Regions from separate parts of the Pseudomonas sp. S2_A10 genome, predicted to be linked through region 2. Evidence: predicted binding sites of a transcription regulator. Region 2 holds the regulator's gene; each other region holds the start of a gene.
The links. The regulator FliA, encoded in region 2, starts transcription of late flagellar genes. The targets are predictions, from matches to a motif close to CTAAAGTTTNNNNNNNNNNNGCCGNTAA.
Positions count from the first base shown of each region.

Region 1: AB4N41_RS04220 (methyl-accepting chemotaxis protein) is a predicted target of FliA. The motif match lies at 2,623-2,650, and genes of this name have one in related genera.
Region 3: AB4N41_RS10585 (methyl-accepting chemotaxis protein) is a predicted target of FliA. The motif match lies at 2,082-2,109, and genes of this name have one in related genera.

Region 1 covers NZ_CP162773.1:924,410-929,059, reverse strand. Annotated here, with positions in the region: tRNA gene AB4N41_RS04225 (tRNA-Met) at 207-283, opposite strand; gene AB4N41_RS04220 (methyl-accepting chemotaxis protein) at 399-2,456, opposite strand; gene AB4N41_RS04215 (MFS transporter) at 2,893-4,110, shown strand; gene ychF (redox-regulated ATPase YchF) at 4,255-4,650, opposite strand, start outside.
Region 2 covers NZ_CP162773.1:3,643,385-3,648,034, reverse strand. Annotated here, with positions in the region: gene AB4N41_RS16430 (chemotaxis protein CheA) at 1-908, opposite strand, end outside; gene AB4N41_RS16425 (protein phosphatase CheZ) at 962-1,750, opposite strand; gene AB4N41_RS16420 (chemotaxis response regulator CheY) at 1,769-2,140, opposite strand; gene fliA (RNA polymerase sigma factor FliA) at 2,308-3,048, opposite strand; gene fleN (flagellar synthesis regulator FleN) at 3,045-3,875, opposite strand; gene flhF (flagellar biosynthesis protein FlhF) at 3,992-4,650, opposite strand, start outside.
Region 3 covers NZ_CP162773.1:2,314,907-2,319,556, forward strand. Annotated here, with positions in the region: gene AB4N41_RS10580 (DUF924 family protein) at 1-5, shown strand, start outside; gene AB4N41_RS10585 (methyl-accepting chemotaxis protein) at 113-2,005, opposite strand; gene AB4N41_RS10590 (hypothetical protein) at 2,288-2,542, shown strand; gene AB4N41_RS10595 (lipocalin family protein) at 2,572-3,141, shown strand; gene AB4N41_RS10600 (formimidoylglutamate deiminase) at 3,263-4,627, opposite strand.

The DNA of each region.
Region 1 (4,650 bases), 2.7 Mb from region 2:
TGAGTCGAGCCAGGGGAGCTTGTCGGTATAGGAGCGATTCGGGGAGAGAGCGACAGGTGGCTGATGCTACGAAAGATCCGTTTCGTACCAGAGATCTACTTTTTTCTTACGGAGGCATCTGAATTGCATGCAGGGAGCGGGAGGAAAAGGACTTTTCTCGAGGCATAAAAAAACGGCCTACCTTTCGGTAAGCCGTTTTTAGTACTTGGTGGCTACACAGGGACTTGAACCCCGGACCCCAGCATTATGAATGCTATGCTCTAACCAACTGAGCTATGTAGCCAAGTGGCGCGCATTATTCCCCTGAAATGGCAAGGCGTCAAGCGTAAATCGAAAATATTTCTTCCTGTTTTCAACTGCTTATCCTCCGGCCCCGAAAATCGGGGCCGGGGAGGGCGTCAGCGCAGTTGGAATCTGGCGGTATTGGCGCTCAGGGCCTCGCTACCCTGGCTCAAGGTGTCCGCCGCGAGGTTTACGGCGCGTGCGCCTTCGAGCAAACGCACCGCCGCTTGATCGACCTGCTGGATATTGCCGCTGACTTCGTCGGCAGTGCTGGCCTGTTCTTCAACCGCTGTGGCGATTTGCGCCAGGGTGTCGGTGACACTCTGTACGGCGCTGGCGATTTCTCCCAGGCGTTCGCCGAGTCCGGTGACCGCTTCGGCATCCGATTGCGCCTGACCACAGGCGGCTTCCATCAGGCTTACCGCTTCGTTGACCGTGGCGCGCAGGCTGTCGACGGTGCCGGCGATCTGCGCGGTGGACGATTGCGTGCGTTGCGAGAGGCTGCGCACCTCGTCGGCGACCACGGCAAAGCCGCGACCCTGTTCGCCGGCGCGGGCGGCCTCGATGGCGGCGTTGAGCGCGAGCAGGTTGGTCTGCTCGGCGACGCCGCGAATGGTGTCCACGACCAGTTGAATCTGCTGGCCTTGCTCGCTGACCCGGCCGAGCGCGGCGGCGGTGTCGTTCAGGCGCTGATTGAGCTGCTGAATGCTCGCCGTGGTGCGTTGGCTGTCGCGGCTGCTGTCGGCGGCGATGCGCCGGGTTTGCTGGGCGCTGCCGGAGGCCTGTTCGCAACTCTGCGCGACGCCTTGCGAGGTGGCGGCCAATTGCGTGGCGGCAGCGGCGATCTGGCTGATCTGCAATTGCTGCGCTTCGACTTCGCTCAGGGCGCCGCTGGAGTGTTGGTTGAGGCTGCGCACCGCGTTGCTCAACTGCGAGGTCTCGTGGTCGACGCCGAGCATGCTGCTGCGCAATTGCACCACAGCGACGTTGAGCGCGGTGCTGATCGCTGCCAGCTCATCGCGCCCCACCACCGGCACTTGCAGGCTCAGGTTACCGTCGCGCAAGGCTTCGGCGAGCAAGGTGATGCCGCTGGCGCTACGGCGGATCGAGGCTTGCAGGCAAACGAACAGGTATAACGCGGCCAACAGCAGGCAACCGAAGATTGCGGCGACAACAATGAACTGGCGGATCGCCGAGCTGTAATACGCATCGAGCCGCTGATCCAGCGCGACCAGGGATTGCTGGCGCAGGGAAGCGAGGTCGGTGAGCAGCGCGTCGAGGCTGCGTTCGAAGTCCTCTGGCTTTAGGTTGATGCTGCCGCCAAACACACCGTCGTCGAGGACTTTCAGGCCGCTGTCGAGGTGTTTCAGGCTGTCGTGATACTGGCCGGCCCAGGCTTGCAGCTCGGCTGGCAGACGCGCCTCCAGCAGGCCGGCGGTTTTCACCAGTTGCTCGCGGGCGTCCCCGATGCGGCTGCGCAGGTCGCGCAACTGCAAGCGGCTCTGCAGGGTGAACTGGCCGGAAACGACTGAGGCCTGACCGACCGCCGCCAGACGGCCGACCCGCTCGATCAGGTCCGGTGCGTGTTGCGTGGAAATCTGCGTCAGCAGGTAGGTTTCCAGCCACGGCGCGAGGGTCAGGCGATTGTCCATGACGATCTGCTCGCGCAAGGCTTGCAGCGCGCCCAGGGCATTGGTGAAGCGGTCATAACCGTCCGGCCACCAGCCGACACTGCTGAGGCTTTTCGAATCAAGGCCATTGAGTGCGGTTTGCAGCGCCTGAAAGCGTTCGAGGATTGCGCCGTCGGCGCCTTGCTGGTTCAGGGCATTGCCCAGCTCTGTGGTGGCTTGCAGCACCGCCGGTTGCACGCCGTCGAAGGCGGCCATGGCGGCGAGGGTGGCCGGTGTCGGCTGACGATTGGTCTCGGTGGCGCGCCAGCGGGCGGCGCGGTCGCGTTGAGCGGCGAGCAGGTTGTCCAGCGCATCCAGCGCGAGCAGCTGACGCACGCCGGCACGTTCGCCCGAGATCAGATTGAGCTTCTCGCGATAGTCATGGCCTATCATCAACAGGCTGCCGGCCAGCGGCAGAATGAACAGCAGAAACAACAATTGGAATTTACCTGCGAAGCCAAACCGCCCCAGCAATTTGATCCCCGGTGAAAGGAAAGCCTGCATGCCTCATGACTCCTCTGGACACCACGCACCATTGGCGTGCATCGCGAGCTGTTGGCTCACGACCCGTGCCCTCTAAAAGGCCTCGAAAGTTCACCCTCGCCCGCTCTGTAGGCCGGCTCTGTAGCGAAACTTCCCATTGTCGAGCGCCTTTGTAAGGCGATCGTGTTCAAGGGCAGAAGCAAGGCAAGATTCAGACCATGGCGTTGAGCTATCACCTTCGCCACCAGCGATCCCCTGTAGGAGCTGCCGAAGGCTGCGATCTTTTGACTTTGATGCTTAGAAGCAAGATCAAAAGATCGCAGCCTTCGGCCGCTCCTACACGGTGGTGTGTCATCAATAACTTAGTTAGCTGGCTAAGGGGATAGCGCTGGCGCACCGAAAAATGGCACATTGACGCACCTGCCTGCGGGCACCCATCTGCTGTCCGGAATTTTCCATGGCTATCAGCAACGTCCAGACCGCCGCTGCCTCGGCGACCGCTGCTCCGCAAAGCAGCCCCTTGGTGATGCGCATCATCGGCGCGGTGGCGCTGGCGCATCTGATCAATGACCTGATCCAGTCGGTGCTGCCGTCGATCTACCCGATGCTCAAGGCCAACTATGGCCTGACCTTTACCCAGGTCGGCCTGATCACCTTGACCTTCCAGTTGACCGCGTCGCTGTTGCAGCCGTGGGTCGGATATCACACTGACCGGCACCCTAAACCGTGGCTGTTACCGGCGGGCACCGTGTGTACCTTGATCGGCATTCTGATGATGTCGGTGGTCGGCAGCTTCCCATTGATTCTGCTGGCGGCGGCGCTGATTGGTATCGGCTCGTCGACCTTTCACCCGGAAGCCTCGCGTGTTGCGCGGCTGGCCTCGGGCGGCCGGTTTGGTCTGGCGCAATCGACCTTTCAGGTCGGCGGCAATGCCGGCTCCGCGTTCGGCCCATTGCTGGCGGCGGCGATCATCATTCCCTTCGGCCAGGGCAATGTGGCGTGGTTCGGTCTGTTCGCGGTGTTTGCGCTGTTCGTGCTGTACCGCATCAGCCGCTGGTACGCCAATCACCTCAACTTGTTCAAGCTCAAGGCCGGCCAAGCCGCGACGCACGGCTTATCGAAGGGCAGGGTGACCAGTGCCTTGGTGGTCCTGGGGCTGCTGGTGTTCTCCAAATATTTCTACATGGCCAGTTTCACCAGCTACTTCACCTTCTACCTGATCGAGAAGTTCGACCTGTCGGTGGCGAGTTCACAATTGCACTTGTTCCTGTTTTTGGGCGCAGTGGCGGCGGGGACGTTCTTCGGCGGGCCTATCGGCGACAAGATCGGGCGCAAGGCAGTGATCTGGTTTTCCATCCTGGGGGTGGCGCCATTCACCCTGATCCTGCCGCATGTCGATCTGTTCTGGACCAGCATTCTCAGCGTGGTGATCGGCTTCATTCTGGCGTCGGCATTCTCGGCGATCGTGGTGTACGCGCAGGAACTGGTGCCGGGTAATGTCGGGATGATTGCCGGGATTTTCTTCGGCCTGATGTTCGGTTTCGGCGGGATTGGCGCGGCGCTGCTCGGGCATCTGGCGGATGTGCACGGGATTGAGTACGTGTATTTCCTTTGCTCATTCCTGCCGTTGTTTGGTGTGTTGGCGATCTTTCTCCCGCGTACTAAAAAAGCTTGAGATCAAAAGATCGCAGCCTTCGGCAGCTCCTACAGGGGATAGATGTACATCTGTAGGAGCTGCCGAAGGCTGCGATCTTTTAACAATCTTTCGGGCACAAAAAAGCCGCGTATCAAACGCGGCTTTTTCTTGTGCGGCTGTTGCTTAGACGTTGAAGCGGAAGTGCATCACGTCGCCGTCCTTGACGATGTAATCCTTGCCTTCCAGGCGCCACTTGCCGGCTTCTTTGGCGCCGGCTTCGCCCTTGTACTGGATGAAGTCGTTGTAGGCGATGACTTCGGCACGGATGAAGCCTTTTTCGAAGTCGGTGTGGATCACGCCGGCGGCCTGTGGTGCGGTGGCACCGACCTTGACGGTCCAGGCGCGGACTTCTTCGACACCGGCGGTGAAGTAGGTCTGCAGGTGCAGCATTTCGTAACCGGCGCGGATCACGCGGTTCAGGCCAGGCTCTTCCAGGCCCAGCGCTTCGAGGAACATGTCCTTCTCTTCGCCGTCGTCGAGCTCGGCGATTTCCGCTTCGATCTTGTTGCACACCGGAAC
Region 2 (4,650 bases):
CCGTGCAGTTCGTCGAGCAGCGATTCGAATTCGTGATCGCTGATCAGGTCACTGCCGGCCGCAGCGGCTGCCGGTGCAGCAGGTGCTGACGGGGCCGAAGCGATGGCCGATTCCAGCGCGTCAACGGCGAAGTTGCCCTTGCCGTGCAACTGATCGAGCAAGGCTTCGAATTCGTCGTCGGTGATGTCCGAGCTGTCGCCCGTAGCAGGCGCGGCCGGAGCAGCCGGCGCTGCTGGTGCCGCCGGAGCGACCGCATCGACAGCAAACTGGCCTTTGCCATGCAGTTGATCGAGCAGCGATTCAAATTCGGCGTCGGTGATTTCATCGCTGGCCGCCGTGTCGGCAACCGGCGCGGGAGCAGCAACAGCGGCCGGAGCCTCGGCCTGGGCCTTGACGGCATTCAGCGAGTCCAGCAGTTGTTCGAATTCGTTATCGGTGATGTCGTCCGAGGAGTCGCTTTCAACGACCAGTTCTTCGATCATCTCGGCAACCGGCGAAGCCGGGGCTTCATCCGCCGATTGCGGTTCGGCCAGACGCGCCAGCGCGGCCAACAGTTCCGGCGTGGCAGCGGTGATCGGTGCACGCTCACGGACTTCACTGAACATGCTGTTCACCGCGTCCAGTGCTTCGAGCACAACGTCCATCAGCTCTGCATCAACGCGACGCTCACCCTTGCGCAGGATGTCGAAAACGTTTTCGGCGATGTGACAGCACTCCACCAGCTCATTGAGCTGAAGGAAGCCGGCGCCCCCTTTTACAGTGTGGAAACCGCGAAAAATTGCATTGAGCAGATCTGCATCATCCGGGCGGCTTTCCAGCTCGACCAGTTGTTCGGACAGTTGCTCAAGAATCTCGCCGGCCTCAACCAGGAAATCCTGAAGGATCTCTTCATCGGCGCCGAAGCTCATTAATGGGGTGCTCCTACAGGTCTAAAAACCCAAAAAACCCGAATTCCGAAACTCTAGAATCCAAGGCTGGATAACAAATCGTCCACATCGTCCTGACCGGACACAACGTCTTCTCGTTTATCGGCATGAATCTGCGGACCTTCACCCTGCGAGAGATGTTTTTGTGGATCTTTTTCAGCAAGCATTGCGGCGCGGTCATGTTCGATGCCCGCAAAGCGGTCGACCTGACTGGCCATGAGCACGAGTTTGAGCAGATTGCTTTCGACTTCGGTGACCAGTTGGGTCACACGCTTGATCACTTGACCTGTGAGGTCCTGGTAATCCTGAGCCAGCAGGATGTCGTTGAGGTTGCTCGACACCGCACGGTTGTCCGTGCTGCTGCGTGACAGAAAACCGTCGACCCGGCGCGCCAGTTCACGGAACTCTTCAGCCCCGACCTCGCGACGCATGAAGCGGCCCCAATCGGCGCTCAACGTCTGCGCTTCATCAGCCAGACTGTTGACCACCGGGGTGGCGCTTTCCACCAGATCCATGGTGCGGTTGGCCGCGGCTTCCGTCAGCTTGACCACATAGCCCAGGCGTTCGGTGGCGTCGGTAATTTGCGACACTTCCTCGGCCTGCGGCATGTGCGGATCGATCTGGAAATTGACGATCGCACTGTGCAGTTCACGTGTGAGCTTGCCCACTTCCTGATACAGGCCGCGGTCACGGGTCTGATTGAGCTCATGGATCAGTTGCACCGCGTCGCCGAACTTGCCTTTTTCAAGGCTCTCGACCAGTTCGACCGCGTGTTTTTTCAGGGTCGATTCGAAATCGCCCTGTGATGATTCGTTATGCTCCATAGCTCCCCCGCGCATTCATCAGCCGATGCGTTCGAAAATCTTCTCGATTTTGTCTTTCAACGCTTGAGCCGTGAAAGGTTTGACTACGTAACCGTTCACACCGGCCTGAGCGGCCTCGATGATCTGCTCGCGCTTGGCTTCAGCAGTCACCATCAACACCGGGAGGTGCTTGAGTTTTTCATCGGCGCGCACGTGACGCAGCAGGTCGATACCGGTCATGCCCGGCATGTTCCAGTCCGTTACCAGAAAGTCGATGCTGCCGCTGTTGAGCACCGGAATGGCAGTGGTGCCATCGTCGGCCTCGACGGTGTTGGTGAACCCAAGATCGCGCAGCAGGTTCTTGATGATCCGCCGCATCGTTGAGAAGTCATCAACGATGAGGATTTTCATGTCTTTGTTCAATTCGACCTCCAAGCAGTCTTAAACGCGCCCAGCACCTGGACGCGCCACTTCAATCAATCGGCATAGCACTCGAAGTTTGTCTGGAGCACAACGGATCGAGACCGGCGCCGCTTATCACCGCACCAGCCTCGTTTCGCAGTGTCCCCACACTGCCTTCAGCGCGCTCGCCACTCCCCCAAACGCCCCCGCAGACGGGCCGCGCACTGGCTGTGTAACTGGCTGACCCGCGATTCACTGACGCCAAGGACTTCACCGATTTCCTTGAGGTTCAGCTCTTCGTCGTAGTACAGCGCCAACACCAGTCGCTCACGCTCCGGCAAATTGGCAATCGCGTCCGCCAGCGCCGCCTGGAAGCGTTCATCTTCCAGATCGCGTGACGGCTCCATATGAGCACTGGCGCCATCCTCGTGCAGCCCTTCGTGTTCGCCGTCCTGCAACAGGTCGTCGAAACTGAACAGGCGACTGCCCAAGGTGTCATTCAGAATCCCGTAGTAATCGTCGAGACTCAATTGGAGTTCGGCCGCAACCTCGTGATCTTTAGCGTCACGGCCGGTTTTAGCTTCAATCGAGCGAATCGCGTCGCTGACCATCCTGGTATTACGGTGAACCGAGCGTGGCGCCCAATCCCCTTTGCGCACTTCATCGAGCATCGCGCCGCGGATTCGAATGCCCGCGTACGTTTCGAAACTGGCGCCTTTGCTGGCGTCGTATTTGGTCGAGACTTCCAGCAAACCGATCATCCCGGCCTGGATCAGGTCTTCGACCTGCACGCTGGCCGGCAGGCGCGCCAGCAAGTGATAGGCAATGCGCTTGACCAGTGGCGCGTAACGCTCGATCAATTCGTATTGCGCGTCACGCGCCGACTTTTTGTAAAGATTCATGCCACTGGCGGTCATATCACAGGCCCTGCGGTTTGCTGCACGAGACGCTCGACGAAAAATTCCAGATGCCCGCGCGGGTTGGCGGGCAGCGGCCAGGTATCGACCTTCTGGGCGATGGCCTTGAAGGCCAGTGCGCACTTGGAACGGGGAAAGGCTTCGTAGACAGCGCGCTGCTTCTGCACTGCCTTGCGCACGCTTTCGTCGTATGGCACGGCGCCGACGTATTGTAGGGCGACGTCGAGGAAGCGATCCGTGACCTTGGTCAACTTGGCGAACAGGTTGCGCCCTTCCTGCGGGCTCTGCGCCATGTTGGCCAGCACGCGGAAGCGGTTCATGCCGTAATCGCGGTTGAGCAACTTGATCAGCGCGTAAGCATCGGTGATCGAAGTCGGCTCGTCGCAGACCACCAGCAACACTTCCTGGGCGGCGCGTACGAAACTGACTACCGAGTCACCAATACCCGCAGCGGTGTCGATCACCAGCACGTCGAGATTGTCGCCGATGTCGCTGAACGCCTGGATCAGGCCGGCGTGTTGCGCCGGGCTCAAGTGCACCATGCTCTGCGTGCCGGAGGCCGCCGGCACGATGCGAATCCCGCCCGGGCCTTGCAACAGCACGTCGCGCAGTTCGCAACGGCCTTCGATAACGTCGGCCAGTGTGCGCTTGGGTGTCAGCCCCAGCAGAACGTCGACGTTCGCCAGGCCCAGGTCGGCGTCCAGCAGCATGACCCGACGGCCAAGCTCTGCCAGCGCCAGCGACAAGTTCACTGACACGTTAGTCTTGCCGACGCCACCTTTGCCGCCGGTCACCGCGATCACCTGTACGGGATGCATGCTGCCCATGTTATTTCTTTACCTTGTCTTGCATAGACGGAGGCCACATTACTGGCTGCGCGTTCCTGATCGGAACAATGCGTGGCAGACCATCGATGTAGGTACAAAAACTGTTCATGATTACCTCAGCCAACCTGCTTGGTCGGGCTGTGATAGATATCAGCGAACATGTCAGCCATGGCTTCTTCGCTGGGTTCTTCCTGCATTTGCACGCTGACGGCGCGGCTGACCAATTGATGACGACGCGGCAGATGCAGATCATCCGGAATCCGTGGGCCATCGGTCAGGTACGCGACCGGCAATTCATGACTGATCGCCAGGCTCAACACTTCGCCGAGACTGGCCGTTTCATCCAGTTTAGTCAGGATGCAGCCGGCCAGCCCGCAACGCTTGTAACTGTGATAAGCGGCGGTTAGAACCTGTTTCTGGCTGGTGGTTGCCAGGACCAGATAATTTTTTGAGCGAATGCCACGCCCGGCCAGGCTCTCAAGCTGCATGCGCAACGCCGGATCACTGGCTTGCAGGCCGGCAGTATCGATCAAAACTACGCGTTTGCGTAGCAGTGGATCCAATGCCTGCACCAGCGACTGACCCGGATCGACGTGCGTTACCGGCACGTTGAGGATGCGCCCGAGGGTTTTCAATTGTTCCTGCGCGCCGATGCGGAAGCTGTCCATGCTTACCAGTGCAACGTTCTGCGCGCCGTACTTGAGCACATAACGCGCGGCGAGCTTGGCCAGCGTGGTGGTCTTGCCCATGCCGGCGGGGCCGACCATGGCAATCA
Region 3 (4,650 bases), 1.3 Mb from region 2:
TCTGAATCTTCAGTGCGGCTTATGCCGCTTTCGCGAGCAGGCTCGCTCCCACAATTGAAATGCATTCCACTGTGGGAGCGAGCCTGCTCGCGAAGAGGCCTGAGGCTGCAGCTTAGATCCTGAAGCTGCCGACCAGATGCTTCAACCGCGCCGCCTGCTGCTCAAGGTCCGAACACGCGCGCAACGTCGCCTGCAAGTTCTCCACGCCTTCCTGATTCAGCGTGTTGATCTCGTTGATATCGACATTGATCGACTCGACCACAGCAGTCTGCTCTTCAGTCGCGGTGGCCACCGACTGGTTCATGCCGTCGATTTCGCCGATGCGCTGGGTCACGCTGCCCAGACGCTCGCCGGCCTGGTTGGCGATGCCGACGCTGCTTTCGCTCTCGCGCTGGCTCTCGGTCATGATGGTTACTGCCTGACGTGCGCCGACCTGCAACTCTTCGATCATCTTCTGCACTTGCTGCGCCGAATCCTGGGTGCGGTGCGCGAGGTTGCGCACCTCGTCGGCGACCACGGCGAAACCGCGTCCGGCCTCACCGGCACGCGCGGCTTCAATGGCGGCGTTGAGTGCGAGCAGGTTGGTCTGCTGGGAAATGCTGGTGATCACTTCGAGAATCTGGCCGATGTTCACCGTGTTGCTGTTCAGCGTTTCGATGTTGCCGCAGGAGTCGCTGATCTTCGCCGACAGTTGTTGCATGGCGTAAATGGTTTTATCCACCACCTGCTGGCCGTCGACCGCGAGGCTGCGCGCATCGCTGGAGTGCTGCGAGGCGAGGGCGGCGTTCTGGGCGATTTCCTGAGCGGCGGCGCCGAGCTGATTGATCGCGGCGGCGACACTGTTGGTGCGGCTGGCCTGCTGGTCGGAGTTGTACATCGACGAGTTCGAGGCAGCGACCACACGCAGGGCGACTTCGTTGACCTGGCCGGTGGCCGAGGACACTTCGCGGATCGACGTATGAATGCGTTCGACGAAGCGGTTGAACGACGTACCCAATGCGCCGAATTCATCGTTGCCGTGAATCACCAGCCGTTTGGTCAGGTCGCCTTCGCCTTCAGCGATGTCATGCATCGCACGGCCCATGGTCAGCAGCGGTTGCATCAGCACGCGAATCAGCATGCCGAGCAGGCCGATGATGATCAGCACGGCGATGACCATGGCGATCAGTGCCGAGGTGCGGAATTCGCTGAGCATCGAGAACGCGGTGTCTTTGTCGAGCACCAGCGCCACGTACCAGTCAGCCGATGGCACGCCGTTGACGCGGGTGAAGGAAACCAACTGGGTCTTGCCGTCGAACTCGACTTGTTTCAGGCCCGGGCTGACTTGAGGCGCGCCGTTCGGATAGGCCTCGGCGAGGGACTTGAGCACCAGCTTGCTGTCCGGGTGAATCAGGATCTTGCCTTCGGCGCTGACGATGAACGCATGACCGTGGCCGCCGAAGTTCAGCGAGTTGATGATCGCGCTGACGCTGGTCAGATCGATGTCGGCACCGGCGACGCCGAGCATTTGGCCCTGACGCTGCACCGGGGTGGCGACGGTGATCACCAGTTTGCCCGACGAAGCGGCGATGTACGGTTCGGTGACGATGGTCTGCTGCGCGCTGTTGGCCGCTTTGTACCAACCACGCGCCCGTGGGTCGTAGTCCGGCGCACGGTTGCCGGCCGGCACCGAGAACATCACGCCGTCAGCGCCACCGAAATAGCTGAGCTGGAAATTGCCGGTGTAGGCGGGCAGGTCAATGATGCGCTTGAGGCTGGCGGGCGCGTTGCCGTCGACGGCGACTTGCTGCGACAGCGATTGCAGCAGTTGAATGCGACTTTCCAGCCAGGTCTGGATGTTGCTGGTGGTCAGGCTACCCAGTTCCTGCATGGTCGCTTCGGTGCTGCTGCTCAAGGCCTGACGTTGGCGATAGTCGTTGAAGAAGATGAAACAGGCGAACGCAACGGCCACCACAAGGGCAGCAGCCAGCAAAATCTTGTGGCTGAATTTCATGTTTCTGGTCATCGAATGAACTACCGCGAAGGGGCTGGTCAGGAAAGGGCGGCAATTTGCCATATTCGGCAGCGTTGCGCTGCTCTTATTTTCGACCGCGCCGCGCCAAAGATTAGGCGTTTGCAGGGAAAGTCGACGAAATGCTCGACGGCTTCACAAAGTTTTTGATTTACCGACAAAAGCCGGACGGGCGGGCTGATAAATAGGCGTTCGGTCACGGAACCAGATGACACTTTTCTCTTCTAAGCTTCTGGTTGGCACCATGCCATCCCCCCTCGTTCCAGGAGTTTCACCATGTCGCTGCGATCTATCGCCCTGCTGTCGTTTTGCGTGCTGTTGGCCGCATGCAGCAAGGTCAATCAGGAAAACTACTCCAAGCTCTCGGCCGGCATGGCCAAGTCCGAAGTGGAAACCCTTCTCGGCAAGCCCACCGATTGCTCGGGCGCGCTCGGTATGTCCAGCTGCACCTGGGGCGACAAGAACAGCTTTATCAGCGTGCAATACGCCGGTGACAAAGTGCTGATGTTTTCCGGCCAAGGCCTGAAGTAAACCGGGGCTTCGCGCCCACGGAGAAAAAAATGAAGCGGTTATTGCTGATCCTTTTTGCTGGCCTGGTACTGGCTGGCTGCGCCACTTCCGGCGTCGACCCGTTGGCGCCCAAGACCGTCAACAGCGTCAATCTCAAGCGTTATCAGGGCACCTGGTATGAACTGGCACGCTTGCCGATGTACTTCCAGCGCCACTGCGCGCAATCCGAAGCCCATTACACCCTCAAGCCTGACGGTAATGTCGGCGTGCTCAACCGTTGCCTGACCCCGGAGTGGCAGTGGGAAGAAGCCAAGGGCACGGCTTATCCACAAGTGCCGGGCAAGACCGACAAGCTCTGGGTCGAATTCGATAACTGGTTCTCGCGCCTGGTGCCGGGTGTGGCGAAGGGCGAGTACTGGGTGTTGTACGTCAGCGACGATTACAAGACCGCCATCGTCGGCGATCCGAGTCGCAAGTACCTGTGGCTGCTGTCACGCACACCGACCGTCAACGGTGTAGTGCGGGAAGAATTGCTGAGCAAGGCGCGTCAGCAGGGTTACGACACCACACGCCTGATCTGGCGGGCGTCGGATCGGCAGATGGCCAAGACATCCAATTAAGCCGCTATACAAATCAAATGTGGGGGCGAGCCTGCTCGCGAAGAGGGTGTATCAGTCGATATGAATGTTGACTGATACAGCGCTTTCGCGAGCAGGCTCGCTCCCACAGTTTGGTTTTGGGTCAGCCCAAGAGATCACGCAGGACCTGGGTGAAAGCTCGGGCGCTTTGCTCTTCGCCGGCATGCCGTCCATCGCGCACCACCCACTGACCATTGACCAGCACATCGCGCACTTGGCGATCGCCGCCGGCGAACAACCAGCGATTGAGAATCCCGTCTCCCGCAGCCGTCGCCAGATACGGATCGCTGCCATCCAGGACAATCCAGTCCGCGCGCTTGCCCACTTCCAGCGCGCCGATCGGCTGCCCCAGTGCCTGTGCACCGCCGTCCAGCGCCGCGTCATACAGGGTGCGACCGACCATCGGCTGCTGCGCGCCATACAAGCGATTGCGCCGCTGATCACGCAGGCGCTGGCCATATTCCAGCCAGCGCAATTCTTCCACCACGCTCAGCGACACATGGCTGTCGGAGCCAATGCCCATGCGCCCGCCCTGGGCAAGAAAGTCCACCGCCGGAAAAATTCCGTCGCCCAGATTCGCTTCAGTGGTCAGGCACAGCCCGGCGATCGCGCGACTGTTGGCCATTAGCGTGATTTCTTGCGGATTGGCGTGGGTGGCGTGGACCAGACACCAGCGCTGATCGACTTCAGTGTTCTCGTAAAGCCATTGCAACGGACGACGACCGCTCCAGCTCAGGCAGTCGTCGACTTCCTTTTGCTGTTCGGCGATGTGTATGTGCACCGGGCATTGTTTGTCACTGGCCGCCAACACTTCGCTGATTTGTTGTGGCGTCACCGCCCGCAGCGAGTGGAAACACAGGCCCAGCGATTGCGCCTTTTGCTGCGCCAGTAATGGCTGCAACCGCGCTTGCAGATTCAGATAGTTTTCAGTGCTGTTGATAAAGCGACGCTGGCCATCGTTTGGCGTCTGCCCGCCGAATCCGGAATGACTGTAGAGCACTGGCAGCAGGGTCAGACCGATGCCGCTTTCGCTGGCGGCCTGGCTGATACGCAAAGCCAGTTCGGCAGGATCGGCATACGGCTGGCCGTTGCTGTCGTGGTGCACATAGTGAAATTCGGCGACCGAGGTGTAACCGGCCTTGAGCATTTCGATGTAGAGCTGACGGGCGATGATGCCGAGCTGATCCGGGCTGATTTTTCCGACGAGGCGGTACATCAGATCGCGCCAGGTCCAGAAACTGTCGTTGGGGTTGCCGGCCACTTCGGCCAATCCAGCCATGGCGCGCTGGAAGGCGTGGGAGTGCAGGTTGGGCATACCCGGCAGCAACGGCCCGCGCAGCCGTTCGGCGCCGTCTGCGCTGGAATCGGCCTGGATTCGGGTCAACAGGCCATCGGCGCTGACCTCGAGACGTACATTGTTGGCCCATCCGTTAGGCAGCAGTGCGCGTGCGGCAAAGAAGGCGGACATCGTTCGGCACCCCATGTGTGTTA